2 regions of the Parasphingorhabdus halotolerans genome follow, and region 2 is predicted to be linked to the other one. Evidence: predicted binding sites of a transcription regulator. Region 2 holds the regulator's gene; the other holds the start of a gene.
The links. The regulator LexA, encoded in region 2, represses DNA repair genes until DNA is damaged. The targets are predictions, from matches to a motif close to GTTCCNCNCTTGTTCT.
Positions count from the first base shown of each region.

Region 1: the regulator LexA is predicted to act here: its motif matches at 8,641-8,656, upstream of recA (recombinase RecA).

Region 1 is NZ_CP051217.1:3,246,844-3,262,308, reverse strand. It holds gene HF685_RS15990 (NADP-dependent isocitrate dehydrogenase) at 1-720, shown strand, start outside; gene HF685_RS15985 (FAD-dependent oxidoreductase) at 726-1,937, opposite strand; gene HF685_RS15980 (cation:proton antiporter domain-containing protein) at 1,997-3,820, shown strand; gene alaS (alanine--tRNA ligase) at 3,804-6,452, opposite strand; gene HF685_RS15970 (glutathione S-transferase family protein) at 6,538-7,164, opposite strand; gene recA (recombinase RecA) at 7,469-8,566, opposite strand; gene HF685_RS15960 (response regulator) at 8,720-11,158, opposite strand; gene HF685_RS15955 (DUF2062 domain-containing protein) at 11,177-11,797, opposite strand; gene smpB (SsrA-binding protein SmpB) at 11,790-12,272, opposite strand; gene dapA (4-hydroxy-tetrahydrodipicolinate synthase) at 12,286-13,161, opposite strand; gene HF685_RS15940 (lytic transglycosylase domain-containing protein) at 13,318-15,318, shown strand.
Region 2 is NZ_CP051217.1:230,970-246,434, forward strand. It holds gene HF685_RS01210 (coiled-coil domain-containing protein) at 1-383, opposite strand, end outside; gene HF685_RS01215 (Hpt domain-containing protein) at 453-761, shown strand; gene HF685_RS01220 (hypothetical protein) at 845-2,050, shown strand; gene HF685_RS01225 (hypothetical protein) at 2,231-3,151, shown strand; gene HF685_RS01230 (sensor histidine kinase) at 3,148-4,533, shown strand; gene HF685_RS01235 (citrate synthase) at 4,609-5,838, opposite strand; gene gltX (glutamate--tRNA ligase) at 5,929-7,347, opposite strand; gene HF685_RS01245 (ComEC/Rec2 family competence protein) at 7,378-9,654, shown strand; gene lexA (transcriptional repressor LexA) at 9,852-10,565, opposite strand; gene HF685_RS01255 (molybdopterin molybdotransferase MoeA) at 10,673-11,857, opposite strand; gene moaC (cyclic pyranopterin monophosphate synthase MoaC) at 11,854-12,324, opposite strand; gene trpC (indole-3-glycerol phosphate synthase TrpC) at 12,321-13,130, opposite strand; gene trpD (anthranilate phosphoribosyltransferase) at 13,127-14,113, opposite strand; gene HF685_RS01275 (anthranilate synthase component II) at 14,110-14,712, opposite strand; gene HF685_RS01280 (polyhydroxyalkanoic acid system family protein) at 14,815-15,117, shown strand; gene trpE (anthranilate synthase component I) at 15,202-15,465, opposite strand, start outside.

The DNA of each region.
Region 1 (15,465 bases), 250 kb from region 2:
GTCTTTCAGTTCCCGTCGGCGGGCGTGGCAATGGCCATGTATAATCTGGACGATTCGATCCGCGACTTTGCACGCGCCAGCATGAACTATGGCCTGAACCGCGAATGGCCTGTTTATCTTTCCACAAAGAACACCATCATGAAAAAATATGATGGCCGCTTTAAAGATCTGTTTGAAGAAGTATTCGAAGCTGAGTTCAAACCTCAGTTTGACAAGGCGGGAATCTCTTACGAGCATCGCCTTATCGACGATATGGTTGCTTCCGCAATGAAATGGAGCGGCAAGTTTGTCTGGGCCTGTAAAAATTATGATGGTGACGTGCAGTCCGACACGGTTGCGCAAGGCTTTGGTTCGCTTGGACTGATGACTTCTGTACTGATGACACCAAGCGGAGACTGCGTTGAGGCGGAAGCCGCCCACGGCACGGTCACCCGCCATTACCGTCAGCATCAGCAAGGCAAGGCCACATCAACCAACCCGATTGCCTCCATCTTCGCATGGACGCGCGGCCTGATCTACCGCGGAAAGTTTGATGATACACCCGAGGTCACCAAGTTTGCAGAAACGCTGGAACGTGTTTGCATCCAAACGGTTGAAAATGGCGACATGACCAAAGATCTCGCGATCCTTATTGGTCCCGATCAGGCATGGATGACCACCGAACAGTTTTTTGAAGCGGTCCGTTCCAATCTCGAAACCGAAATGAACGACTGGAAATAATCGGTTCAACCAACCGGCGACGTCACCCGTTCCCGCCGAATTCCCAGGCCCACTATGCGGCCCGGGATTCTACGTAATAAAGGATATCGATTGAACAGACGTAATGGAAGTGGCGGTTTGACTATCGCCGCGTCAGACTCCAAAAAAACACTAATCAATCGGTCCTGCACTGCCTTTTGTCCCGCCTGCACAATCCTTGTTGGCCAAAGGCGCCGCTTTTCCACGTCCTTCAACAGATGATCAACATCGGGCAGATTTTTTAGCGGTCCCGCCAAGATATTCGCCGCCGCAACAGCATCCTGAATGGCAAGGTTAATACCTATCCCGCCGACGGGTGACATCGCATGTGCCGCATCACCGATAGCCAACAGACCCGGCCGGTGCCAACAATCAAGCCGATCCAGAATCACTGATAGCAGGTGGAACTGATCCATATCTGTCAGCACATTATCCAGTGAACCAAGGTCGGGGGCTACGGCCTCAATCCGCTCCCGCAATGCAGCAATGCCTTCAGCCTTCACGGCAGCGGCACCACCCTTCGGAATGATGAATGCGCATTGCCAATAATCATTGCGATCAATCATGACCATCATCGATCCGGCATTTACGATTCCGCGCACCACATCGCCGCCCTTGTCGATTTTGGGAACTGCAAACCAGAACACATCCATTGGAGCACCAAATTCCGTAACCGGCAACATCGCAGACCGCCGAACGAGAGAGCCGCGGCCATCTGCGGCAATAACCAGTTTATCGGCTATGATGGAGCGCCCATCGGATAGAGTGACGCCGCTAATCCTTCCCTCATGTTCATCAAAGCGGATCACTTCGCTGACCATCTCAAGCTGAAAACTCGGAAAAGCCGACGCTTCGGTTTTCAGGAAATCAAGAAACTCCCATTGCGGCATCATTGCGATAAACGGAGCTGGCGTATCGAGATCGGTAAGCTCCCCAACTGTCAGCGTTTCTCCTGCTATCGTGATTCTGGCATTGGTAACTTTGCTGTGCGGCCGCTCCAGAAATCGACCGAGCACGCCCAATTGATCCAAAATCTCCATTGTCGAAGGATGGACAGTATCTCCCCGAAAATCGCGGAGGAAATCGGCGTGTTTCTCAAACACTGTCACTTCAAGACCCGCTCGAGCGAACAAAAGCCCGGCCATCATTCCCGCCGGACCGCCACCAACGATTAAAACATCCGGGTTGTGATCACTCATTTCGCGCTCCATCACTGAACTTGCTGACAAATAGCATCTTTTGCGTATAGAGTCGCTTGATGCACTCACCTCTTGATAATCCCGCCTTTGTAGATGCCATAGTCATCCTGGGCGCTGCCGGAATTATTATTCCAGCCTTCGCCCGTTTCCGTATCACACCAATTATCGGCTTCATCCTTGTCGGTGTTCTGCTCGGCCCTTCCGGGCTTGGCTCGCTGCAAGGGCAATATGACTGGTTGCGGTTTCTGACCATCAGCGATCGAGAGGCAATTGAACCTTTCGCAGAGTTTGGCATTGTTTTACTGCTGTTCTCCATCGGCCTGGAATTGTCGTTCAAGCGCCTGTGGTCGCTTAGAAAACTGGTTTTCGGCGTGGGTGCTGCAGAATTGATCGTCTCAGGCTTGATTATCGGATTTGTGCTTTATCTTATCGGCCAAAGTGCCGCCGGGGCGCTAGGCCTTGGATTGGCTCTTGCACTTTCATCAACAGCATTGGTCTTGCCAATGTCAGGCACCAAAAGCCCGGTTGGCCGAGCGGCCCTTGCCATGCTGTTGTTCGAAGACGTCGCCATTGTTCCGATCATCTTCCTTCTAGGCGTTCTTGCCCCCACTTATGCCAGCGGATCATCTGGCGATGAAATGATCACCACCTTGTTGATCGGTGGCGGCGTGATCATCGGAATGTTGGTATTGGGCCGTCTGCTCCTGCCGCGCATTTTTGCCCAAGCTGCCCGTACCAAAAGCCCGGAATTGTTTCTGGCGGTGAGTCTGTTGGTAATCATTCTCGCCAGCCTGGCAACCGCCGCTACGGGATTGTCGCCGATAGTCGGTGCCTTGCTTGCTGGCCTGCTAATCGCCGAAACCGAGTATCATGGTGAAGTTGAGGTCATCATGGAGCCATTTAAGGGCCTAGCCCTAGGCGTATTTCTTATCACCGTCGGGATGCAGGTTGATATTCGTGTTATCCTTGAAAACTGGGCTAGCCTGATCACTGCTGTTGTCGGAGTGGTATTAGTCAAAGCCATTGTAACAGGTGGTTTGCTGCGCTTTGCCGGGGCACGTATTGGGACTGCCACTGAAGCGGGCGTGCTGATGGCCAGCCCTTCTGAAACAACGCTTATTGTTCTCGCAGCAGCCGCTCAAGCGCAGCTCATTCAGCCTCAGACTGCGGCGTTTTGGCAGATTGTTACCGCAATCGGACTTACCATCACGCCACTGCTGGCGCGCTTTGGCCATGACATGGCAAGGCGCATCGAGATGCGCAGCGATGGCGGGGCTGCGCCGGATGAACAGCCGGTTGAAGCGCAACAAACAATCATCATCGGCTTCGGTAGGGTTGGTCGGCTGGTTGCCGATTTGCTCAAAACCCATGACCAGAAATTTCTGGCAGTCGAATCAAACATTGATGCCGTGGCAAAAGCGCGCCGCGAAGGCTATCCGATAATATTTGGTAATGTATCGCGCAACGAGATGCTTGATCGCCTGCGACTGGGTCATGCCAAAGCGCTAGTTTTGACCATGGATGAGCCGGTGCTTTCGGTTCAAATTGTCAAAAAAGTGCGTGCATGGGTGCCGGACTTGCCGATCATCGCCCGTGCACGGGACATAGAACATGCCAGCGAGCTTTATCAGGCCGGTGCGACCAATGCAGTGCCGGAAGCACTGGAAGGGTCGCTCCAGTTATCAGAAGCCATATTGGTTGAAAACGGTGTTGCCATGGGGCCGGTCATCGCATCGATCCACGAAATGCGTGATGTTTTTCGCCAACGCATACAAGATGAGGGGGACCTGGAAAACATGCCGATCCTCAAATCCATGTCGACAAAAACTGGTCAGGCAACAGCGGACGATTTGGTACCCGACGGACTCAGCCCGCAAGAATAGCTTCTATTGCAGCAATCGCATCGTCGGCTTTGGTGCCATCTGGTCCGCCGCCTTGCGCCATATCCGGTCGTCCACCGCCACCTTTTCCGCCCACTGCAGAGACACCGGCTTGCACGAGATCAACGGCACTGAACTTGCCGATCAAGTCTTGAGTAACGCCAACCGCAACTGTTGCCCGGCCATCATTCACCGCGATTAATGCGCTGATGCCACTGGGCGTCTGCTTCTTCGCTTCATCAATCAGTCCGCGCAATTCTTTTGGGTTCAATCCTTGGATGACCTGCCCGCTGAATTGTACATCGCCGATTGTTTTCACTTCGCTTTGTGCTGATCCACCGCCGTCACCGGCCAGCGCCAATGCTTTCTTTGCTTCTGTTAGTTCCCGGTCGAGCTTCTTGCGCTCTTCGACCAGCGCCAAAACGCGATCAGCGGCTTCTTCGGGTGAGGATTTTAATGCTGCTGCAATTGATTTTAACTTCGCGTCGCGATCCGCAAGCCAAAGCCTGGCCGCTTCTCCGGTCAACGCTTCTATCCGCCGGACGCCGCTGGATACCGCCGATTCTGATATGATAACCATCAACCCGATATCACCCAGCGCATTGACATGGGTTCCGCCGCATAGCTCGACGGAATAATCGACTTTGTGCTCGCGGCCCATCGATAGAACCCGGACTTCGTCGCCATATTTTTCGCCAAATAACGCCAGCGCGCCCGCAGCCACGGCATCATCAGGAGTCATCAGTCGCGTGACAACCTCGCTGTTTCCGCGAATTTGGGCATTCACATCCGCTTCCACGGACTTGATCTGTGCACCGTCAAGCGCAGACATATGGGAGAAATCGAACCGCAACCGGTCTGGCGCTACAAGGCTGCCCTTTTGTGTCACATGATCGCCGAGATGGTGTCTTAGCGCCTTGTGCAGCAAGTGGGTGGCGCTATGATTAGCACGCAATTGCGTTCGGCGCGTTGCGTCAACCGTCAAATGCACCGAATCTCGTACGGTGATCGAACCCGATATTATTTTGGCATTATGTGTGTGGAGGCGCCCCAGCGGTTTGCCGGTGTCCGAAATAGTTGCAATAAGACCGTCAGCGCCGGAAAGCTTGCCACTGTCACCCATTTGTCCGCCGCTTTCGCCGTAAAAAGGCGTCTGGTTGGTCAATATAGTGACTTCGTCACCAGCAGATACCGATTTGATTTCTGCGCCATCTTTCACCAGAGCGACGACCACACCCTCTCCCTCTTCGGAGGTGTAACCGGTAAATTCGGTACTGCCTTCGCGCTCGGCAATATCGAACCAGATGGTTTCCGAAGCCTGATCGCCGGAACCCTTCCAGGCCGCACGTGCCGCTGCTTTTTGCTCGGCCATAGCAGCATCAAATCCGGCGCGGTCAACGCCTAGCGACTTTGCCCGCAATGCATCTTCAGTCAAATCATAAGGGAAACCAAATGTGTCATAGAGCTTGAATGCGGTTTCCCCGGGGAGCGTATCGCCAGCAGACATATCTGCAATCTCGGCATCCAGCAGCTTGAGGCCATTATCCAACGTCCGGCGAAAATTGGTTTCTTCCCGCAGCAATGTTTCCTCGATCAACGGCCTGGCGCGGATAAGCTCGGGGAAGGCATTGCCCATTTCGCCGGTCAGCGCACCGACCATATGGTGCATCAAAGGCTCAACTGCTCCAAGGAGATGCGCGTGACGCATCGCGCGTCGCATGATCCGGCGCAAAACATAACCGCGCCCTTCATTTGCTGGCAGCACACCGTCAGCCACAAGGAAAGATGAAGCACGCAGATGATCGGCGATAACCCGGTGGCTCGCCTGATTGGCACCCGTCGTTTCGGTTCCCGTCAGCGAGCCGGATTGGGCGATCAGCGCTTTGAATAGGTCAATTTCATAATTGTCGTGGACGCCCTGCATCACGGCCGCGACGCGCTCCAGCCCCATCCCGGTATCGATGGATGGCTTGGGCAGTTCAATGCGATTGCCGTCGGCATGCTGGTCATATTGCATGAAGACGAGGTTCCAGATTTCGACAAAGCGGTCGGCGTCTTCATCCGGGCTGCCCGGAGGACCGCCCGGAATATGATCCCCATGGTCATAGAATATTTCACTGCACGGGCCGCAAGGTCCGGTATCGCCCATCGACCAGAAATTATCATCCGTCGCAATCCGGATGATGCGCTCTTCCGGCAGGCCTGAAATTTTGCGCCACAGATCAAACGCCTCATCGTCCGTATGGTAAACCGTAGCCGTCAATTTATCGGGAGCAATCCCCCACTCTTTGGTGAGTAACTCCCAGGCATTGTGGATCGCCTGTTCCTTGAAATAGTCGCCAAAGGAGAAGTTACCAAGCATCTCAAAAAACGTATGATGCCGGGCGGTATAACCAACATTATCTAGATCATTATGTTTGCCGCCCGCGCGAACGCATTTCTGACTCGATGTTGCCGTCGGGAAATTGCTCTTCTCAGCGCCAGTGAAGACGTTCTTGAACGGCACCATCCCGGCATTGACGAACATCAATGTCGGATCATTGTGCGGGATCAACGGCGAAGAAGCGACAATCTCATGCCCCTGTTTGCCAAAATACTCCAGAAAAGAGCGTCTTATGTCATTGGTCGTTTGCATGAAATTGACTTAGGCGAGCACCCATAGGTTTACAATCCCAGATGAACTGACTGATGCGCTAATGGTTGCGATTTCTGATCAGCCGTCAAGCGTAGGCATAAGGTCCGCCTTTTTCGAGCGCGGTTCGATATTGGGAGCGATCATGGATGCACTTCAACCATGCCTGCAAATTCGGGTAGCGCGCATCCAGGCCAGCACGTGTCTGGCAAGCTTCCAGCGGAAAGCTCATCATGATGTCCGCCGCCGTGAGTTCATCGCCCGCGAAATAGCTGCGACCCTGCAACTCGGTTTCCAGCCAGACAAGCAGGTCGGTGACCATCTGGTCAACCGTTTTTCTGGCGGGAAGACCAAGCAAGCCGAGGCGCCCGACGACCAGCAAGCCATATAAGGGCGGCATCATGGAGCCCTCGGCAAAATGGAGGTATTGGGTATAGAGACGCGCACCTTTCGGATCGTTCGGCGCGCCCAATTTACCACCCGCCTTTGCAACCAGATATTCGGCAATGGCGGCGGTCTCGATAATCACCTCGCCATCATCCTCGATCATCGGTGATTTACCGAGTGGATGGATCGCTTTGAGACTAGCAGGTGCCTTGCTGGTTTTGGGGTGTCGCTCATAGCGCTTGATTTCATAGGGAAGTCCGAGCTCTTCGAGTAGCCAGATTATGCGCTGAGAGCGGCTATTTTCTAAATGATGGACGATGGTGGTCATTGCGGTTTTGGCCTTCCCAATAGTTCAAAGTTCGTCAAAGTTTGGGCCAACGAAGCGTTGTAATCTGCCAAATGTCAATCTTTTCCAACATTCTACATGATCATCAAAAACAAAAAAAAAGGGGCCGTCCTTGATGTCGGGGGACAGAAGGACGACCCGGATGCCATGGATCGCCTCGGGGGAGAGTGATCCGGCAAACTTGAAATTGCAATGTGAAAACTATCGACTCTTGGTGATTCCCGCCCCGCTCATTCTCAGATGGCTGAGGAATGGTTCAAAAAGCACAACGTGAATCGAGTTTTAATTACTCCGCATCATCGCCGTCGTCGCCATCGCTGGCCTTGCCAATCGGACCGGTCATCATTTCCTCGGCGACGACTTCCTGCTTGCCGCGAATCTGGTTTTCCAGCTTGTCCATCATCTCGGGATTTTCAAGGAGGAAGCGCTTGGAATTTTCGCGGCCCTGCCCGATACGAACAGAATCGTAGGAGAACCATGCACCCGATTTTTCGACCACTCCGGCCTTCACACCAAGATCTATAATCTCGCCGACCTTGGAAATGCCCTGCCCGTACATGATATCAAATTCGACCTGCTTAAACGGCGGTGCGACTTTGTTTTTCACCACTTTCACGCGGGTCGAGTTGCCAACAATATCATCCCGTTCCTTGATCTGCCCCGTGCGTCTTATGTCGAGGCGAACCGAAGCATAGAATTTCAGCGCATTGCCGCCCGAGGTTGTTTCAGGGCTGCCATACATCACGCCAATTTTCATCCGGATCTGGTTGATGAAGATCACCATGCATTTGGAACGGCTGATTGAACCGGTGAGCTTGCGCAGCGCCTGGCTCATCAAACGCGCTTGCAGACCGACATGGGTATCCCCCATTTCGCCCTCAATTTCAGCGCGCGGCACCAGTGCGGCAACCGAATCGACAACCAATATGTCAACCGCATTGGATCGAACCAAAGTGTCAGTAATCTCAAGTGCCTGCTCACCTGTGTCAGGCTGCGAAATAATCAGCTCATCGGTATTCACGCCCAATGCTTTGGCATAGACTGGATCAAGCGCATGTTCCGCGTCAACAAAGGCTGCCGTGCCACCGTTTTTTTGCGCCTCGGCGATTACATGCAGAGCCAGTGTTGTCTTGCCGGAGCTTTCAGGGCCATAAATTTCAATGACGCGGCCCTTTGGCAATCCGCCAATACCCAGCGCGATATCCAGCCCCAGTGAACCGGTAGAGATCGCTTCAATGTCCAATGCTTTGCGCTGGCCCAGCTTCATGGCGGAGCCTTTGCCAAAGGCGCGATCAATTTGCGCCAGTGCGGCGTCCAGCGCCTTTTGTCTTTCTGATGAGTTCAACTGATTGTCCGTTTCTACGACTTTTAAATTGGTAGCCATTTGCCTGTCCCCTTCGCTAAATGTTTGCGTCATATCAATCAATGATGGATATGATGTACCGCATTTGTTCTACAAGAACAAGAGGGGAACGAAAATATTTTTGGTGGCACTTAAGCCTTTGTTTGATATGTATTTATGGTTACAGAACACCCACTATTTAGCATGTTCGGCCAAAATATTTCCGACCGCCTCTGCGATCTGCGCCACCGAAAAAGGCTTTGGCAGGAACGCCACATTATCAAGATCAATGGATTTGCGCAGTTGCTCCTCTGCATAGCCTGACATGAATAATATTGGCAGTTCAGGATATTTCTCCCGCGCCTGTTTGGCCATCGCCGGTCCATCCATATTCGGCATCACCACATCAGAAACGATGATATCGAATTTCTCGTCACTATCGGCCTGCGCATTGAGATAATCCAGCCCTTCTTCGCCATCGCTGGCCGTCACCACGGTGTACCCCTGTCGGGTCAGAGCGCGCTCGGCAACGGCGCGGACCATGTCTTCATCCTCAACCAGAAGAATATGACCACTCCCCCAAAGCTCTTTTGTGACCGCAGCTTTCGCTGGTCTCGCAGCCCGTGTAGCTTCCTCTCCCGATAGCGTGTGAACCGGGAAGTAGATGGAGAAAGTCGCGCCTGCACCCGGAGCGGAATCCGCAAAAATATAACCGCCGGACTGCTTCACAATGCCATAGACGGTCGAAAGGCCGAGGCCCGTACCCTTGCCGACTTCCTTGGTCGTGAAAAATGGCTCGAAAATCTTGCCAATCACGTCGGGCGGTATGCCTTTGCCGGTATCGGCAATAATCAGCGCGGTATAATCACCGACAGGCAATATGTCGCTTTTCAGCGCCCGCACATCAGATGCTGTTACAGCCTCGGTTGTAACCGAAATCTTGCCGCCCTTGTTGGATTTTGCGTTGATCGCATCCCGGGCGTTAACACCAAGATTGATGATCACCTGTTCGAGCTGGCCGGGATCAGCCCGCACCAGGCCAAGGTTGCGGCCATGCTTCACCTCAAGCTCGATATTATCATCTAGCAGGCGCTTCAATAGATTGGAAACATCCGCAACCACATCGGGTAGCTGCAACACCTGCGGTCGCAATGTCTGCTGCCTCGAAAAGGCAAGCAATTGACGTGTCAGACCAGCCGCACGGTTCGAGTTATTTCTAACCTGCTGGATATCATCATAATCGCTATCGCCCGGTGCATGGCGCAGCAACATTAAATCACAATGCCCAATAATTGCGGTAAGGATATTATTGAAATCATGCGCTACGCCGCCAGCGAGCTGTCCGACAGCCTGCATCTTGGTTGCCTGTGCGACCTGGCTTTTGAGCTTCGTCTCTTCGCTATTGTCCTTGATCGAAAGCAACACAGCCGCGTCACCAAGCCCGCGGACCCCGGCGATGCCAAGCGCAACCGGGTCTTCCCCACCAGCCCTTAGCCGGACCGCGAGGTCTCCCGACATCGGCTGACCGCTGGCATAGCGACGGACGGCATCTGCGACGGCCGACTTATCATCCTTGATCATCAAGTCACCGGGATAAAGCGGTTGTTCACCTTCGCGCAATCCAGCCGTTTTGCCAAATGCCTCGTTAAGAAAGAGGAATCGCCCGTCCCGATCGGTCAGCGCAAGACCAAGAGGCAATAGCGAAAGCATGGATTCAACCTGCTCAAGCGCTTTCCCGCGTTCCATCATCCCGCCATCGTCATCAATCAACAATATTAATGCCGGACTTTTTTCTTTGTTCCGTTCCAGCGGAATATGGAACAGACGAACCGGCGTGCCATGTTGTCCTTCCCGTTCAAAAAATATCGTGCCTTTGTCATCGGAGCGCAGAAAATTGATAAAATTGCGACCCGATATATTGGCTTCACTGCGCCCGGTTGCACGCATGGCAAAGGCCTGGTTCGATGCCCGAATGCGGCCTTCGCCACCAATGACTGCAGCCAACAGGCCTGCCTCGGATATCGCGCGACCGGTTGCGCCGCCGACCATGCGGATGGTATCATCCAATATATCGGCTGCGATTTGTGGCTTGAATTGCCACAGCAGATATTCATCGCCCTGCCCGGCCCGCACAACCTTGGCGCTATATTCTGCGACACCGCGTTTCAGGCCTTCGGCATAGCCGCGGCCATCCCGCCACGCATCGCGACCTGCGGTGGAGAGCAATTCATTTCCTCCCGCTTCCAGTGGCAACTCAGGCGGAACAGCCGGGCCATTAAACCATTTGATAAACAACTCATTGGCGCAAACCAGCCTTCCGGCACGATCGGTTATCGCAAGGCCAATATCCGATTGATCAGCGACCATGCGGGTAACAGCCCAATCGGCAATTTCAGCCATATCTTCATCAGTGCCGCCTCTTTGCGGTTTCAGAAAGAAGACTATCGCGCCGAAGCAGACAGCCAGCGCGAGAAAAGCGAAGAGCAGCGCAATATTGGCTACCTGCCAATATAATAGCCCCAGCGAACCGGCGATGGCGAGCACAAGAACAGCAGCGCGCAGCCGCGTTTCGGTTGCCGACTTTTTGGTGCTCGGGCTCAGGAGCGATATATCTTCACGCGCTTTAGTGGCCATTAGCGATTAAACCTGTCTTCATTTTGGCTCGTCGAGAGCAATAGCAATACCCATTTTTCGGAGCCTCGCCTTGCGTTTTCTGGCAATCCACCACCGCCAGCCGAATGAACTTGTTACATAGCCAACGCTTCCAAACACGACTCCCAGAACGACAAAGCCCAAAAAGGTAACGCCGACTTCCATACCAAACCATTGCATCCATTCGCCGGCACTGCTGCCCATCTTATTTTCAAGACCGCTATCGACGGTGATTTTATCAATCCGCAAAACGAATTTTCCGATCTGGTTGGCGATGGCAAACCAGAATGGATAAGTGAAGGGGTTTGTGATCAATGTCGTAACCGCCGCGATCGGCACATTGGCCCGGATTGGTAACGCCAGAAATAACGCAACAAATGTCTGGCCGCCAAAGGGAACGATGAAACCGGCCAGCATACCCAGCGCCACGCCGCGAGGAACCGAACGGCGGTTGAAACGCCATAAATCCGTGAGCAAAAACCTATGGGCAATCGGTTTCAAATATTTGTTTTTTGCCATACCGGCGCGCGTTGGCATCTTACTCTCAAACCAGCGGGCAAAACGCACAATGGCTTTCGCAGCAAATTCCTTGTCGCGAACATCTAATTTCGGATCATCCATGTTCGCGCATCAACCGGCCTTGCTGCCGTTTCCAGTCCCGGTCTTTCTCCGTGGCGCGCTTGTCCGGCGCTTTCTTGCCCTTGGCCAGCGCGAGTTCTATTTTCGCCCGGCCTTTGCTATTGAAGTAAATCGATAGCGGCACAATAGTCATGCCCTTGCGCATAACAGCGCCATAGAATTTGTTAATTTCGCGGCGGCTCAACAGCAATTTGCGCGGCCGTGTGGGCACATGATTGTGCCGGTTGCCATGGCTCCATTCAGGGATATTGGCATTGACCAGCCAGACCTCGTCATCTTTCACTTCGGCATAGCTTTCGGCAATCGTGCCCGCCCCGAAGCGCAGCGATTTCACCTCCGTGCCCGTCAGCATCAGCCCTGCTTCAAATTTCTCGTCGATAAAATAATCATAGCGCGCGCGCCGGTTCTCGGCGACGACTTTCTGTTTATCAAATTCTATCGGGCGCGGTTTTGCCATTAGCTTTGGACCATCAAATCAGTCCTGCGCCCTCAAGCGCCGCATCCACAGCTTTGCGGCTGGCTTCAGATGGCGGCGTCATCGGCAGACGCAGATCTGTCGGGAAGCCTTCGATCACCCTCGACAAGGCGTATTTAACCGGACCGGGAGACGCATCGGAGAATAGCGCTTTATGGAGCGGGTAAAGCACATCATTGAGTTCACGCGCCTTGGCATAGTCACCCGCTGCGCACGCCGCCTGAAACTCTGCGCACAGTTTTGGCGCAACATTGGCCGTCACTGAAATACAGCCCGAGGCGCCCGAGGCATTAGAGGCCAGCGACAATTCATCGACGCCGGACAACAGGCAAAAGTCATCTGCGCACGCCAGACGGTGATCAGTAAACCGATCTATCTGACCGCTCGCGTCCTTGATCGCCACCACAGTCGGGATCTTGGAGAGCGCTGCGACGGTGGCCGGCTGGATATCGGTCACCGTTCTGGCAGGAACATTATAGAGTACTAGCGGCAAATCATTTTTCTCGGTCAGCGTGGTAAAATGCGCGGTGATGCCTTCCTGATTCGGGCGATTATAATATGGCGCCACAACCAGCCCCGCTGCTGCCCCGCATTTCTTGGAAAAATTCAAATGCAGCAAAGCGTTGGTCGTATCATTGGAACCACATCCGGCAATTACCGGCACACGCCCAGCGGCCTGCTCAATGCAGACTTCAATCACGCGGTGGTGCTCGGCATTGGACAATGTAGACGCTTCGCCGGTCGTCCCGCACGGCACCAGTGCACTGCTTCCCTGCTCGATTTGCCAGTCAACCAACGCACGGAATTTCTTCTCCGCAAACGATCCATCGTAAAATGGAGTCACCAGAGCGGGAATTGAACCAGAAAACATCGAATAAACCTTTATGTTTGAGCCGGAAATTGGCAAAGCAATCTTCGAAGCACAATAGTCATGAACAGCTACATAGTTGTTCATTCAGCGCCTGATAAGGAGCCTACCCCCAAAATGTCCAGCATGGTATCAAGATTTATCCCAAAGGCCCAAAATATGGCAACCGCTTCGGTGTCATTGCGTATCGCATCCCGCATCACAATTGCGGCTCTTTTATTGACCCCTGCCGCGTGCATGGCGGCTGAACAGCTCGGGTGGCAAGAAAGCGGCGGAAGCGATTTATCCGATCCGACAGGCGGCAATGCCCAGCTCGCTCTCCAGCGCTGGCGCGTACTCACGGGTTCTGACAATTATTCGTTTGAAGATTATGCCGGTTTCCTCGTCACCTATCCAGGATGGCCGGACGACACCCGGATGCAGCGCAATGCCGAACAGGCGATAAACATCAACAGCTTCTCGCCAGACCGGGTTATTGCCTTCTTCAGCCGCTTTGAACCAATCACCAACGCTGGAGCCGCGAAATTTGCCGTGGCGCTGCAAGCCAAAGGTGATAGCGCGACCGCCAACCAATGGGCCAAAAACGCATGGCGCGGCGGGACATTGACCGATGAGGATGAAGCGGCCTTGATCAGCCGGTTCAGCTCTGCGCTGACCATTGATGATCATGATACGCGGATGGACGCGCTGCTGTGGGCGCGCGCGACCCGCGACGCTGCGCGCCAGATCAGCTTCACTTCCGGTACGCGCCGTCCGGTCTTCGAAGCCCGCCTTGCCCAGCTGACAGAATCTCCAAGCGCCAATGCGCTGGCCAGTGCCGTGGGGGCGATCGCCAACGACGATGCTGGCTATCTTGCCGATCGTGCACGCTATTTGCGCAACCAGGGGCAAAGCGCTTCAGCACGGCAATTGCTCGCCAACCGCCCGGAACTGCGCGTCAAACCGGTCATGCCCGAAACATGGTTTGAGGCCATGTTGCTCAACGCCGAGGCGGCGCAAAACGATAATCAATGGTCTACCGCCTATAATATCGCATCAAAACTTGATGATGCTTACGCAACACCCACCGACATCGCCAAAGAGAACAGCCGGGTTCGCGACAAATATTCCGATCTCGCATGGATCGCGGGAACATCTGCATTGAATGGCCTGCGCCAGCCGGACAAAGCGATTGGCATGTTTGACCGCTATGCGCGCTCATACGATTCGCCCAATATCCGCTCGAAAGGCTATTATTGGGCCGGCCGCGCGGCTGCCGAAGCGGGCCAATCCTCTGAAGCAAATGCCTATTTTGAAAAAGCCGCCCAATTTCCCGCCTATTTCTACGGTCAACTCGCCCATGAACGGCTCGGCCGGGCACTACCAAAATTCAATCGTACTCACCCGGTGGAAATAACGGATCAGGATCGACGCGACTTTGACAATCAACCGCTGGTGGTCGCAGCAAGATCATCAGCCCGCAGCGCGCCGTGGAAAGAGCAAATTCGCTTTTATCGGGCATTGGCTTTTAATGCCAAGACACCCAAGGATTATGCACTGATCAGCGATTTGTCGGCCCGCATTGGTCAGCGCGATATGGGCGTAATTGCCGGGATCAGTAGCATTGGTGCGGTCGAAACCGTTGATGATTCTACGTTGTTTCCCACGCTCCCGGTTCCCTTCGGTTACGAGAATAGCTGGACCACAATCCACGCGATTACCCGTCAGGAAAGCCAGTTTGCCCAAGGCGCGATCAGCCATGCAGGCGCTCGCGGACTGATGCAGCTGATGCCCGGCACCGCGCGCGAACAGGCCGGCAAAAACGGTCTCAGCTATAATATCTCGGCGCTCACCGATGATCCGCAGTATAATATCAAGCTGGGCAGCGGTTATTTTGAGCGTATGCTGGACTATTATGGAGGCTCGCACCCGCTTGCCGTTGCGGCCTATAACGCTGGCCCCGGCAACGTAAACAAATGGCTCCGCGCCAACGGCGACCCGCGCATGGGCGGCATCGACTGGGTGAAATGGATTGAAGACATCCCGATTTCCGAGACCCGCAACTATGTCAAACGCGTGCTGGAAAATGCGGTGGTCTACGACACACTCAACCCGCGCGGCCCGAAATGGCAAACCGATACGCCACTGACCCGCTATATCGGGAAGAATTATAAGGGGTAGCGGATGCTAGACGACTGCTGCAAATGGCAGCAGGTTTGAGGGAAAACGCGCGTTCATTCTTGGATACAGAGATAAAATTGCGATGCCGGCGGGGGTCTCATGCCACTGACCTATGAGGGCGCTTAAGTCGCATAAATCGGCAAGGAC
Region 2 (15,465 bases):
AAATATGCCACGCCGAGTGTGGCCAACGGCAAACACCATTGAGTGATCAGATCAATGCCGGATTTCAACGTTGGTATTGTTGTAAAAATGTCGCGGTTTGCCCACAGGAAAAAGCCGGTCCACAGCAATGCCCCAAACACGGCTAAAGCAGGGATGGCATATTGCTTTAAAGTCGACTCTACAGGCTCTTCATCAGCATAATATTTCCATTCATCAGCTTCGCCATCACCTTCAAAGTCTATGTTTTCAGTCACATATTCTGATTCTTCAGAAGCGAGCTCGGAGGGACTATTCTCCTCCTCACCCTCGACTTCGGAAGCTTCAACCAATGGCTCATCCGCTTTGTCGCGCCACATCCCGATAATTTTTGATCCACCTGTCATGACATCTATTTACCATAAATCTGATCGTAAGAAACCATTAGTTAACCATGGAGCTTCTATGAGGTTGGCATGTCATTTGACTATGGGGCTCTTGATGCAGCTTTGGCTGCTGCGGTAGGTGATGATCAATCACTGATTTCAGAATTGCGCACAGCATTTTTGGAAAGTGCGAAACGACAAATTGATTTGCTAGGCCGCGCGAGATGCGATGCGAACTGGGAATATGCAGCCTGGCGATTGAAAGGCCTGGCGGCGAGCTTCGGAGCGATCAATGTTTTGCAGCTCGCCGACGAAGCGGCTCATTCGGCACCCGGTGACCCTGTGATTCTCCGTAAACTGGAGAGGGCAATCACTGCGATTGAATCGCGTCGCGACTGATCTATTTTGTTAAACAACCGTTAGATTGCAAGCCCAACCCACTGCGCCTATGAAGCGATTGAGGTTATTCGGGATCGCGATAGTTGAAGCTTGCTCTTATTTCATTTGCCAAAGAAGATGTCGAAACGCGGGTGCCCATCGGTTTGCTGCCGCTATTCAATGGAACGGTTGCTCAGGCTCAAGTGCAGGCAGTGTGCGCCGCTGGCGCTGAGAAAATCATATTTCTTAGCCCAACGATGTCTGGCGCGCTGCTCCAATATATCGACCGTTTGAAACAGGAAGGTATTAGCGCAGAAATTGTTCGCTCGGCGCAGGATCTCGCGCAATATGCCTCGGATAATGATGACCTGCTCTATTTGGAAGATGGAATTTTGCCCGGAAAAGATTTGATAGACGCTCTTGGGGTAGGGCAAGGCGAAACGATATTTGTCGCATCAAATGCGGATCAATATTCACACTTTGAACGCATCGATCTCAATCACCGATGGCTCGGGATTGCTAAGCTGAAAGCATCGCGGTTGTCAGCTTTGCTCGATCTCCCCGATGATTGGGACATTGGCTCGGCTTTGCTCAGAACAGCTGTTCAAGCGGAGTGCAATCGAACAATAATTTTGGATAGTGACATCGATAATGGCAGGATCCAAACGCTCTTTAGCAATGTTCAAATTGCACAATATACGCGTTCCGAACTCAACAACAGCGGTTCGCTCCAAGAAAATTTTCTAGAAAAATGGATCGCTTGGCCGTTAACGCGGCGTTTGCTGCCAAAGCTTTGGAGAAGAGAAAATTCTGCACGGAATATAGGCATTAGCAGCATGGTCTGTGGAGCCATAGCCACAGTACTCGCATATTTTTCCTGGTCGGTTGCATCTCTTGGTTTTCTGGTAGCGGGTTCTTTGCTGGCATATGTTGGGGGTCGAATTCCGATTTTTGCGCGTCGTCCGAATGGCGAACGGGTTCAAAATATTGCTTTTGCAATTTTGACCCTTATTGCGTTGATAATACTGGTTTTTGTGGAATCAGGTCCACGACTTTTGTTGCCAAATTTGGTGATTCTGGCCATATTTGTGGGAAATTTGGCAACGGCAATAAGGGGGCGATCCAGCGGCCGTTTAGCAATGCTGAAACCCAGTATTTTGCTCGTCATAATGATTTTTCTCGCTGGTGCGTCCTTTGGCAGTTTTGTTAGTGGTCTCTATGTCGCTGCACTATTCTGCGCGGCTTTCCTGGTGGCACATTTGGGTTTGTCACGCGATAATGACGGTGATGTCCAGAATTCCGCCAAATAGCGCGCTATTGCACTTAGCCGGATATTAACCACATTAGATTACGGCCAGGCTATGGCGAAACGAGATTTTTCAATGGACGGCAATCAAGGACAAAGGCTTGTTCAGCAGGCTACGGCATTACGGGCCGGTAGCAGGTATATCTCCCATGATTTGGGGGCCGCGTTATTCCCGAAATCAAACGTGGTTATTTCCGATCGGATGCTTTCCCATGCGCGGCAATATTTATGTGCGCTGGTAACCGCAATAGAATCAGAAATCTGCCTGATCGCGATGGAGCAATTTGGTGTATCGAACGAAGCGATTAAATCCCTTGCCGCCAGAGAAAATTCTCGCAGCTATGAGTTGCTTGAAACAACCGGCGTACTGAAAAAGCAGACCTTGCTGAATAGCGTTTTTGTGAATGCGCAAAAGGAAGAGCTGCAATCTCGTTTGCTGCAAAAAACCTCGCAGGAAGATTTGGAGAATACCCTTACGCAGCATCTTGATGATGAAGATAACGCCATTGCTGAAGCTGCAATGGCGCTCTTGGTTGCGCATGGCCGCAAAGCCGCCAGTCTTGTCAGTCTCAGCGACCTTTCGGCAGAGACACTTCATGCTTTGGCTTGGCCCGTCGTTGCCGCACTGGAGAAACTGGCGAACTACACGGGCAACGGTTTGATAATGGCTGCTGAAAATATGCTCGGTTTGCATGACGAGAGCGCTTCTGTTGAAAGCCGGGCGGGTAGATTGGCATTGTTATTGAGCAATCCCAATCGGACATTTTGTCTGCAGCCGCACCCTCTTAACGACGGGCTGCATCTTTTCCTCGCAAAATTGGCTCGGCAATCGGGGCTATCAGTCGATCAGATCACCATATTCACCGCCGAGCCAAATATGGCGCGCCTGGTGATTGTCATGCGTGCATCGGAGTTGCCGCCGGAACATGCGCTTTCCATTTTTGCCACGCTAGAAGCTTCTGGCGCAATACTCACTGCAGCATCTTACAACGAAATTGATATCGAAACCGCCAAGGGCCTGATGGCAAAGTGGCGGATGAATTTATCTTATCTTGAGGCGGAAACTCTGTTTTCCGTCAATACAGACGGCGCCTATTTGGGGTGAGGCCATCAGGTAATCTTGCGGAGCCGGTGCGCGGCAGGCTCGACACTGACGGCAGATTAATTTCTGCCGATCCCTTGTTGTTGCGCCTGCACTTTAATTGCGGCGGTTATGAGGGCGGGCCACTTGCCGTTCCGCAACTCGCCAATATCTGCCGGCTGAGTAAACAGCTGGGCATGAATCTTTCACGATCCGTTCGAGCAGCGGACGATGATAGCACCATTGATATGTGGGTTGAAACAAGGCTGCATCGCGGGCCAGATGATACGAGCATGGATATTTCCATAGTCGATTGGAACGAGAGCCAAGCGCCATTAGCGCATGAACAATCATCCGGTCGGCAACGGGATTTTGATAAATTGGCAGGTCTCGGTACGATGAGAACAGACACCTCCCTGCGTATTGTTTCTGTTTCATTGCCAAGCGATCTCGAGGCTGGAGTGTTGACTATCGGTCAATCGTTGCTCGATGTTTTTGACATTCTGCCACCATCAAAACATGGCGCATTGGTAGAAGCTATTGCAGAACGTCAGCCGATCAGAAACCAGCGCGTTCGTATGAACATCGGCGAAAAGCGACTTTTTGGATTAACCGGGCATCCACTGATCGACACCGCAGGGCTTTATTCGGGTTATCGATTCTCTTTGGAGATAGATAATACCGTCGATAATCAATCGAACTCCAGCACTGATCGCGGCAATCTGATCAGCGACTCCCTATTTGGGGCGCAACTCGGTCCGGCTTTGCGGCAACCACTTGGAAAGATAATCGCCAATGCAGAGACAATCGGCAGCCAACTGGAAGGGCCCTTGCGCGGTGACTATGCGAATTATGCCAAGGACATTGCATCGGCTGGTCGTCATTTGCTGGACCTGGTCAATGATCTCTCGGATCTCGAAGCAATCGAGCGACCGAATTTCAAAGCGGTCGCTGACGAGATTGATTTGGTTGATCTTGCACATCGGGCTGCCGGATTACTGGCAGTCAAATCGGCTGATCATCAAATTCGCGTGGATTTGCCGGACAAGGAGAATCAGGTTCCTGCATTGGGAGAGTTTCGCAGGGTTCTACAGATTTTGGTCAACTTGCTAGGCAATGCAATCCGTTATTCTCCCGATGGTTCGGTGATAAAGATTGCAGTGAATAGTGACGGCGAACGCGCTTCAATTTCAATACGGGATCAGGGTGTTGGTATTGCCGAGGAAGATCAGCCTAAAGTCTTCGAAAAATTTGAACGGCTTGGCCGTTCCGGGGACGGGGGTAGCGGCTTGGGACTGTTTATCTCCCGCCGTCTGGCAACGGCTATGGAAGGCGAACTCTCCGTGAAAAGCGTTGCAGGCAAGGGCGCTACTTTCACTTTGGCGTTACCTGCCCGCAAGTCATAAGTAGTTTTTGCCGTCAGCGGAGGCACAAAAAAGGGAGCCCATTGGCTCCCTTTTCGGCTTTTGGTTTATTACAAATTACCGCTTGTCGATTGGCACATAATCACGATGCGTTGGGCCGGTATAGAGCTGACGTGGTCGACCGATACGTTGGCCTGGATCTGAAATCATCTCATTCCATTGCGCTACCCACCCGACGGTGCGAGCTAGGGCAAACAAGGCCGTGAACATGGACGTTGGGAACCCGATCGCTGACAGGATAATGCCGGAATAAAAATCGACATTCGGGAAGAGCTTTTTCTCTTTGAAATAGTCATCATTCAGAGCCATTTCCTCAAGTTGAAGCGCAACGTCAAAAACCGGATCATTCACTTTTAATGCTGCAAATACTTCGCGGACGGTCTCTTGCATCACCGTGGCGCGAGGATCGTGATTTTTATAGACGCGATGGCCAAAGCCCATCAGACGGAAAGGATCATCCTTGTCCTTTGCGCGCGCGATATATTCGGGAATGCGATCGGGATGGCCGATTTCGTGGAGCATATTGAGTGCCGCTTCATTGGCTCCGCCATGAGCAGGACCCCAGAGGCAGGCGATGCCCGCTGCAATGCAAGCAAAGGGATTTGCGCCCGATGAGCCGGCAAGGCGGACTGTCGAAGTAGACGCATTTTGCTCATGATCTGCGTGGAGAATGAATATCCGGTCCATCGCCCGTTCAATCACGGGATCAACCACATATTCTTCCGCAGGTACACCGAATGTCATGCGCAGGAAATTGCCAGTGTAGGACAGGTTGTTGTCGGGGTAGAGGAAGGGCTGACCAACTGCATATTTATAGGCCATAGCCGCAATTGTCGGCATTTTTGCAATAAGCCTGTGGCTGGCAATCATTCGCTGTTTGGGATCGCTTATGTCGCTGCTGTCATGGTAGAAGGCAGACAGCGCACCGACAACACCGCACATAATTGCCATAGGGTGCGCATCTCGGCGAAAACCCTTATAAAATCCGCTAAGCTGGTCATGCAGCATGGTGTGGCGCGTGATCGTGTTGGTGAATTCGCTATATTGGTCGGAATTGGGAAGTTCTCCACGCAACAAGAGATGAGCCACTTCCATGAACGTACTATGCTCTGCCAGTTGCTCGATGGGATAGCCGCGATGAAGCAAAATGCCCTTGCCGCCATCAATGAATGTTAATTCGGACTCGCAACTCGCGGTTGATGTGAAGCCAGGGTCATAAGTAAATGCATCCGTTTGCGCATAAAGCTTCCGGATATCCATAACATCAGGACCCTCGGTTCCCTTCATAATCGGGAACTCGTAATGTTGGCCATTGATCTCAAGTTTTGCGCTATTGTTGCCCACAATATTGTCCTTTCTTACCCTGAATATTTCAGGTTATTTTATATGATCTGCGATGCGGGCGAGTGACTCTTCCTTGCCCAAAAGTACTAACACGTCAAAAATACCGGGTGAACTGGTGCTTCCCGTTAGTACCGCGCGCATAGGTTGTGCGAGCTTTCCTAACCCCAATTCGGCAGACTCCGCAATCGCTTTGGTTTTTTCTTCCGTTGCTTCGAGCGTCCAGTCTTCCAGATCCATCAAAGCATCGTGAATCGATTTTAGCAATGTCCGTGCATCATTATCTAGCAGAGACTTTGCCTGTTCGTCGAGGCCAAGTGGACGCTTTTTAAAGAGAAAAAGACTATTCTCAGATAATTCGATCAGATTTTTAGCCCTGTTTTTCAAAACCGGCATGGCCTTTGCCAGTAATTCAGTATCGGAATGATCCAATTTCCGATCAAGAAGTTCCTCGATCCCAAGCGTCGTTAATGCAACCAGGGCGCTATCATCGGCGTCACGAATATACTGCCCATTTAGGTTTTGCAGCTTTTTTGCATCAAATCGCGATGGGGATTTGCCCACGCCGTCCAGGCCAAACCACTCGATAGCTTGCGCGCGCGAGATAATCTCGTCATCGCCGTGGCCCCAGCCCAAACGCAGGAGATAATTGAACATCGCGTCTGGCATGATGCCCATGTCGCGATAGGCTTCCACGCCCAGTGCTCCATGCCGTTTTGACAGTTTTGCGCCGTCATTGCCGTGAATCAGCGGGATATGGCCGTAAACAGGTTCCTTCCAGCCCATCGCACGGATCATCGCAAGTTGCCGGAAGGCGTTATTGAGGTGATCATCTCCGCGGATAAGATGGGTCACGCCCATGTCATGATCATCGACGACCACCGCGAGCATATAAGTGGGGGTGCCGTCTGAACGCAGCAATATGAAATCGTCAATCTCGCTGTTTTGCACGGAGACCTCGCCCTGAACGGCGTCGGATATGGTTACTTTGCCAGACTGCTCTGTTTTCAGACGGATAACATAAGGTGCATCGGCCGATGCCTCTGAGGGATCGCGGTCCCGCCAGCGACCATCATAACGCATTGGTTTTTTCTCGGCCTTTTGTTTCTCCCGCATTTCTGCAAGTTCTTCCGATGTTGCGAAACATTTATAGGCATTGCCCGATGCCAGCAGTTCATAAGCGACCTCGGCATGGCGGGCCGCGCGTTCGGATTGGAATACAGGTTCATCATCCCAATCCAGTCCAAGCCATTCCAGACCTTCCAAAATTGCGTCAATTGCTTCCTGAGTCGATCTTGCTGCATCCGTATCTTCAATACGCAACAGTGCTTTGCCGCCATGATGCCGGGCAAAAAGCCAGTTAAACATCGCGGTTCGCGCGCCGCCAATATGCAGAAAACCGGTAGGAGAGGGCGCAAATCGGGTGACGACCGGGTTGGATTGATTAAGATTCACGCTTGGTGCTTCCCTGTGATAAGAAAATTTATGCAAAATGGCTTGAATTCGGAAAGCATTGGCACCGCTAGCGGGTTTCAAGTCACGCCGAATGATCAAGCCCTTAGCACGCGATTTGGTTTGCGACAATTGTTCCCGGCCCGGAATAATCGTCCGAACTGGCAGTGGTTGGAAAAACGGCTTGAGCAGGAGCGCGATCAGCTTGCCCTATGGGCTCCCGTCGCAGTGGCCTGCGGTATAGCCATCTGGTATTTGACCGCGAATCCTTATTCGGCGGTGGCTTTTCTCGCTCTTTGTATCGGAATGGCGACGATTGCGGCGGCGTCGGGAAATGGAAGCAGGTCTGCGCAGGCGATATTTTGGTTCGCTCTTCTAGCGGCGCTGGGATGCGGGTTAATCTGGTTCCGATCCTTGATGGTCGCCGCACCGGCGCTGGAGCGGCCTGTTGTTACCAGTTTTTATGCAGAGATTGAGCAATCCGAAATCGTCGCCGCGCGAGATATTTTGAGACTGACGCTGGCAACGCAGGAGAAACAAAACCTGCCTCCCCGTGTCCGGGTTAATCTTCCATTGGGCAGTGGAGAACAGCTCAAGGAAATCAGCCATTTGCAATCAGGCGCAGTCATTAAACTGCGCGCGCGCTTGATGCCGCCTGCCATGGCGTCTTTGCCCGGCGCCTATGATTTTTCAGAGCGCGCCTGGTTTTCCGGATTAGGGGCAACCGGACAGGTGCTGGGCGATATTGAACTGGTCAAGTCAGCACGGCAGATTCTTCCGACGGAGCAAGTCAGGAGCCAGCTTGCGGCCCATGTTCGGTCACGGATGGATGGGGGAGCGGGGGCCATAGGGGCGACGCTGGCCACGGGCGATCGTGGCGCTATCAGCGAAGCTGATGCGGAAGCCATGCGCCGTAGCGGGCTTGCCCATCTGCTCTCGATCAGCGGGCTTCACGTTACCGCAATAGTGGGCGCGGTTTACCTTGCGGTATTGAGGATATTGGCGCTCTCTCCCTTCCTTGCGCTGCGTTTTCGTTTGCCGATCATTGCCGCCGGTTTTGCGGCCGTCGCGGCGCTAAGCTATACATTAATGACCGGAGCGCAGGTACCAACCATCCGCGCCTGCGTTGCTGCCATGCTGGTCCTGATCGCGCTGATGATGGGCCGCAGCGCGATCACCTTGCGCATGGTTGCAGCCGGCGCGCTTTTTGTTTTGATACTCTGGCCAGAATCTTTGGTTGGGCCGAGTTTTCAACTCAGTTTTGCGGCCGTCACGGCAATTATCGCGCTGCACGAACTTCCCGCTATGAAAAAGCTAATTGCGCGACGCGAGGAGAGCTTGCTCCGGAGGGCAGGCCGCGCTGTGCTGGCGCTGTTTTTGACCGGCCTGGTGGTTGAAATCGCATTGATGCCGATAGCACTTTATCATTTCCACAAAGCGGGAATTTATGGGGCACTCGCAAATATCATTGCTATTCCGCTCACGACCTTTCTGATTATGCCGCTGGAGGCACTCGCGCTGCTGCTAGATAGCGTAGGCCTCGGCGCGCCTGTCTGGTGGATGTGTGAAAAAATGCTTGGTTTTCTGCTAGCACTAGCCCATTTTGTTTCTACAAGACCGGGCGCTGTCACCATGCTGCCAACAATGTCCACCGGAGCCTTCGCACTGGTAATTTTTGGCGGGATATGGATGTGTTTATGGCGAGAGAAATGGCGCTACTTAGGGACAATTCCCATTGCGATTGGCGCGTTGTTTATCGTCGGAACCCGCGCGCCTGATATCTATATTACGGGCGATGGTCGCCATGTCGGTATTCGCAGCGATGGTGGAGATCTCGCGATGCTGCGAACCCGCAGCGGTGATTTTATCCGCAACATGGTGCTCGAAAATGCTGGCGTCGATGGCGAAGCAATGGCGCTGGAAGATTGGCCAAACGCGGATTGTAACAACGACAGTTGCACGGTTACTTTAAACAAAGAGGGTCGGGACTGGATATTGCTGGCGACCCGCAGTTCGTATTACATTCCCGCTATGGCTTTGGCAGCCGCATGCCGCCGCGCCGATATCGTGGTGAGCGAGCGCCGATTGCCGAACAGTTGCGAACCGCGATGGCTGAAAGTTGACCGCGATATGCTCCGCAAAGTTGGCGGTATGACAATCAATCTGGAAAATTCCGAAATCCACACAGTATTGCAGCGAACCGGACGTCACCCGTGGACGCGCTTTGAGACTGAGCAGTCGATGGCGGAGCGCGCGTCGAAGGCCAGGAAACCCTATGAAGGCATCACGCGGGAGGAACCCCACGAATAAAGTAGTTCAAAACTATGCAAAACTTGGCCTTCGATCAGGCCTATTTAGTAGTGAGCAGGTTGAAGCGCAGATTGGTCAAGCCATCCTTCGGCTGCATCAGGATGAGCGGGCAGCTGATTTCGACCATCCAAGACGAATTATGCAACGAACCTCGCGCAGCTTGACGATCAGGCGCCTTGATCAAGCGCAGACAAAATCTAGTTATAGCGCCGCAGCAGTCCCGCCATTTTACCCTGAACGCGGACTTCTCCCGGACCATATATCTGCGGTTCATAGGCAGGATTGGCCGGATCCAGCCGGACATTGCCATTCTCTCTCCGCAAATATTTCAGCGTTGCTTCTTCATCATGGATCAACGCAACGACAATCTCGCCATCGCGTGCGATTTCGGTGCGCTGTATAAGCGCAAAGTCACCATCCAATATACCCGCTTCAATCATCGAGTCGCCCGAAACTTCCAGCGCATAATGCTCGCCGGGGCCAAGCAGGGCAGCCGGAACGCTCAGCGCCGTCTCGCCCTCAATCGCTTCGATAGGAACGCCAGCTGCGATGCGGCCATGTAGCGGAATTTCAATAACATCATCATTTGCAACAGCGCGTCTAACTTTTGGCAAAGCCTGAGGTGCCTGCGTTGGAACAGTTTTTTGTATCGACGTTATTTCGACAACATTGCTCGTGCTCGCCGCAGCCATACCGCCTTCAGGCAATTTCAAAACTTCCAGCGCACGAGCCCGGTTTGGCAGCCGGCGAATAAACTCCCGTTCTTCCAATGCACTAATCAGCCGATGAATACCGGATTTGGACTTGAGTCCCAGTTCATCTTTCATCTCCTCAAAAGATGGCGAAACTCCCGTTTCCTTGAGGCGAACGTCTATGAAGCACAAAAGTTCATGTTGCTTGGTAGTGAGCATATTCCGGTTCCCATTTCAGAACGAATAAAGAACAATTATGAAACAAACAGGGGCATGTCAAGCCTATACTGATTATCCCTTGTTCTATCGCGCCACGCACCAGCCAATCAGATCGAAATATAATGGACTGTGCCTCCCGCAAGTTCTTCATCCGAATTTGCTGGTCGATATAGCAGGGCATTGGCCGCCGCCAGTACCGATAGTTTTGCGCTGTCCTGGCTATCAAAAGCGGTGATGCCAACGGAATCAACTTGCGCTCTCAGGAATTGCGCGCGGTTTTGGGTGGGTGGCAGGGTGGTTGTCGTTTGTGCGCTTCGATATTTGGGCAAATATTCGGCTGCGCCTGCCATGTATCGGACTAGTGGCAACAAAAGCAATGTAGCGCTGACAAAAGCTGACCCGGGGTTTCCGGGGAGGGCGAGAACCACGCTATTGCCGAGCTTTCCCGACATAACGGGTTTGCCGGGCTTCATCGCTATTTTATGGAAATCTATGGTGCCACCCAATCGTTCAAATGCCGGCGCGACCAGATCGTGATCGCCAACTGATGCGCCGCCTATGGTGACGATAATGTCGCAGTCCCGCGCGCTGTCCAGCGCGGCGCACAGCGCGTCCATATTGTCTGCTATGCGGCTCAGAGCGCGGGTTTCCCCGGTAAGACCTGCCAGCATGGCTGACACCATGACGTCATTGCTTGCGGGTATCTGGTGGGAACGGGCGCGCGCACCCGGTTCTACAAGTTCGTCTCCAGTGGATACGACCGCAACGTTGGGTTTTTGGTGCGCAGGAAGTTCGCCATATCCGGCAATTACTGCATGGCCGAGCGCTGCTGGCGAAAGCCATGTGCCTTTGCTGAGCGCAATGTCCCCTCTGCAAAAATCACTGCCTATGCGGCGGACATGACGGCCTTGTTCCGGCGAAGGTTCGGCTATGAGGCTGATAACATTGCCATCGGTTTCAACATTTTCCTGCATCACAACAGTATCCGCGCCACCTGGTAGCAGTGCACCAGTAAAAATACGCGCGGTCTGGCCGGATTTCAGTGGTGGACAAGGTTCACTGCCAGCTTTGCATTCACCAACGCACGTCCAGGGACCAGCGCGGTCTTCAAACCGGATAGCGTAGCCATCCATGGCAGACATATCGGCTGCGGGTTGATTGCGATGCGCAGCAATATCCGCTGCGAGATAGCGGCCAAGGGCTTGTGCTATGGGAACGGTCTCAATTGGTAGTCGCGTCGCCAAGGAAACAAGACGCTGCTGCGCCTCTTCCAATGGCAGAAGCGCGCTCATTTTGCCCACCACTCGCCTGATTTTCCACCGGTTTTCGACAGCAGCCGGATATCGCTGATGATCATGTCCTTTTGCACCGCTTTGGACATATCATAAATTGTTAAAAGAGCGATAGAAGTTGCTGTTAATGCTTCCATTTCTACACCGGTCTTTCCCGTAAGCCGTGCAAGTGTCTCCACCCGTATGCCATCATCCACAAACGTGAAATCAACGGACACTTTGCTCAATGCTAGAGGGTGGCAAAGCGGCATCAAGTCGCTGGTTTTCTTGGCCGCCATGATTCCAGCAATCCGCGCGGTTGCGAGCACATCGCCCTTGTTCAGCATATTAGCCTTTATAGCCTCCATCGTCTCCATCGCCATGGTGATTTTGCCTTCGGCCCGCGCTTCGCGCACGGTGTCCGCCTTGCCGGAAACATCGACCATATGGGCCGCGCCGTCGCCGTCAATATGCGTGAGTTTGCTCATGGTGCATTTTCCATCGATTGTCCGCTTAACAGCAGCCGGGTCGCCGCTTCGACATCGGGTTGGCGCATCAGGGACTCGCCGACCAGAAATGAACGTGCCCCGGCCTCGGCCAGGCGCTGGCAATCCGCATGGGTGAATATGCCGCTTTCCGAAACCATGATCCTGTCCTCCGGCACCAGCGCAGCAAGGCTTTCTGTTTGCTCAAGAGACGTTTCGAACGTCTTGAGATTACGGTTGTTAATGCCCAGCAGGGGTGATTGCAGTTTAAGCGCGCGTTCCAGCTCGATGGCATCATGCACTTCAATCAGCACATCCATGCCGTGTTTTATTGCCGTCGCTTCTATTTCTGCCGCCAGAACATCATCCAGCGCTGCCATGATGATGAGAATGGCATCTGCTCCCAGAGCGCGTGATTCCAGCACTTGCCAGGGATCGACCATAAAATCTTTGCGCAGGCAAGGCAGATGGGTCGCGGCTCGTGCGGCCACCAGATATTCATCCGCGCCCTGGAAATAAGGTTGATCTGTAAGGATCGACAGACAAGCGGCACCGCCAGCCTCATAGGCGCGGGCATGGCTTGGCGGGTCAAAATCAGAACGGATTAGACCTTTGGACGGGCTGGCTTTTTTAATCTCGGCGATCAGCGCAAAGCCTTCGCGCGATTTCCCCTCAATCGCCCTGATAAACCCGCGCGGAGGGTCTTGCGCTGCTATCTGCATGTGCATGGCGCTGTGCGATATTGCCGCCTGGCGCTCAATCACATGGCCGCGCTTCATGTTGCAAATTTCGGTCAGCTTATCGGTCATTGGTTGGCAATCCAGCAATTCAGGAGCGCATTGGCAAGGCCTTTGTCGATGGCCTCAGCCGCTTCTTCCACACCGTCTTCCCAGCTTTGGACTTCTTCCGCCACGAGCAACGCACCAGCGCTGTTTAGCAACACAGCATCACGATAGGCAGATTTTTCACCAAGCAGGAGTTGCCTTAAAGCTGCGGCATTAAAATGTGCGTTGCCGCCTTTTATTGCATTGGCATCATGGCGTTTAAGGCCGACATCTTCCGGCGCAATCACGCTGTAGGCAATCTGACCGCCTTCGATCATAGCCACTTTGCTTGGTCCGGAGATACTTAACTCGTCCAGTCCTTCTTCACCCGATACAATCATGGCTTTCTCATAGCCAAGCCCGGCAGCAGCTTGCGCGTAGGTTTCGACCAAATCAGGCGAGGCAACGCCGATAAGTTGTCGTTTGACCTTTGCCGGATTGCATAATGGACCAAGCAGGTTGAAGATGGTGCGGCGCCCTATTTCTTTGCGTATCGGTGCCAGCGAGCCAAGGGCTGGGTGATGATTGGGCGCAAAGAAAAACGCGATGCCAATCTCGCGCAGGCTCTCTTCGCCATTGGTAGCCGCTTTCGCGAGGTCCAACCCCAGGGCTTCTAATGTATCAGCAGCGCCGGATTTACTCGAAGCGGCACGATTTCCGTGTTTCGCCATCGGAATATCGCAGGCAGCGACGACCAAAGCCGTTGCGGTTGAGATATTGAGGCTATGACTGCCGTCGCCGCCCGTGCCGCAAACATCGATAGCATTGGCAGGAGCTTCAACAGCGACCATCCGGGCGCGCATTTCTGTGGCCGCTGCCATAATTTCTGTCGCGGTTTCGGTTCGTTCGGCCAACTCGACCAGAAATGCCTTGATTTCGTCCGCATCGCATTTGCCATCGAGGATTGCAGCAAAGGCTGTCTTTGCATCGTCAAGCGACAGGTTGGTCCTGGGATCGGGCAACATCATGAGACCATCAACTTCGATTCGAAATGTTTCGGACTCAACCCTGCGATTTCCATGAAACTTGCCAGCAGCTTGTGGCCGTATTCGGTCGCAATGCTCTCCGGGTGAAACTGGACCCCGTGTATTGGCAGGCTTTCATGGCGGAAACCCATAACCGAACCGTCATCTGCAGTGGCGTTCACAATCAGGCATTCGGGAATGTCTTCGACAATCAGCGAGTGATAGCGGGTCGCTGTATATGGTGAGGGAATACCGGCAAACACGCCGCTATTGTCGTGGCTTACAGGCGAAGTCTTGCCGTGCATCAACCCGCCGCGAACCACTTGGCCGCCAAAATGCTGGCCGATGCTTTGATGACCGAGGCACACCCCGAGCAGCGGTTTTCCTGCATCAGCGCAAGCCGCGACCAAGTCGAGCGAAATGCCCGCTTCATTGGGTGTGCAGGGGCCAGGCGAGATTAGAAACGCATCTGCGCCGGTTGCCAGCGCGTTAGATGCGCTCAGTGCATCATTGCGCTCCACCCGAACTTCTGCGCCCAGTTCCATCAGATAATGGACGAGGTTGAAGGTAAAGCTGTCATAATTGTCGATAACGAGGATCATGCCAGAACGCCTAATCGACATTTGTGCACAGGCCAAGTTTTTCTGGTGTACATTGACGCGCCGTCGCGGCGTGATAGGAGAGTTTCAGAGGGAGAAACGATCATGGGCGTACCGGTTACTGTCAATATTCCGCATAAATTGGGATTGGCCGAGGCGAAAGTGCGTATGGGCAACGGCATCCATACGTTAAGCGAATCCGTACCCGGCGCGAATGTGACCGATCATCATTGGGAAGGGGATAACCTGCATTGCACAATGGAAGCGATGGGCCAGCGGATCAATGCGGAGATGCAGGTGCGCGATGATGAGGTATATGCGGTGTTTGATTTGCCGCCACTGCTCGGGATGTTTGCCAATAAGCTGAAAGAAAAGCTGCAGAAGCATGCGCCTAAGATGCTGGAATAGAGTTAGCTTTGGTGATCGGACCGATATTGCGACGTAGATAGCAATCGCAGTTGCGCAAACCGACAAATTGACACGACAACGTGGCTACTGCCCAAAACTCAAGTCCTGCGCCCGCTTCACAGCCTCTTTAGCTGCTGCCAGCAATGCGCCCGATTTCGCTTCACACTCGGCTTGCTCATAAGCCGGGTCGCTATCCGCCACGATGCCTGCGCCTGCCTGCACATGCAGTACGCCGTCTTTGACAATACCGGTTCGCAAAACAATGCAGCTATCCATACTGCCATCTGGTGAGAAATATCCCACGCCGCCAGCATAAGCGCCACGGGTCTCCGGTTCGAGTTCAGCAAT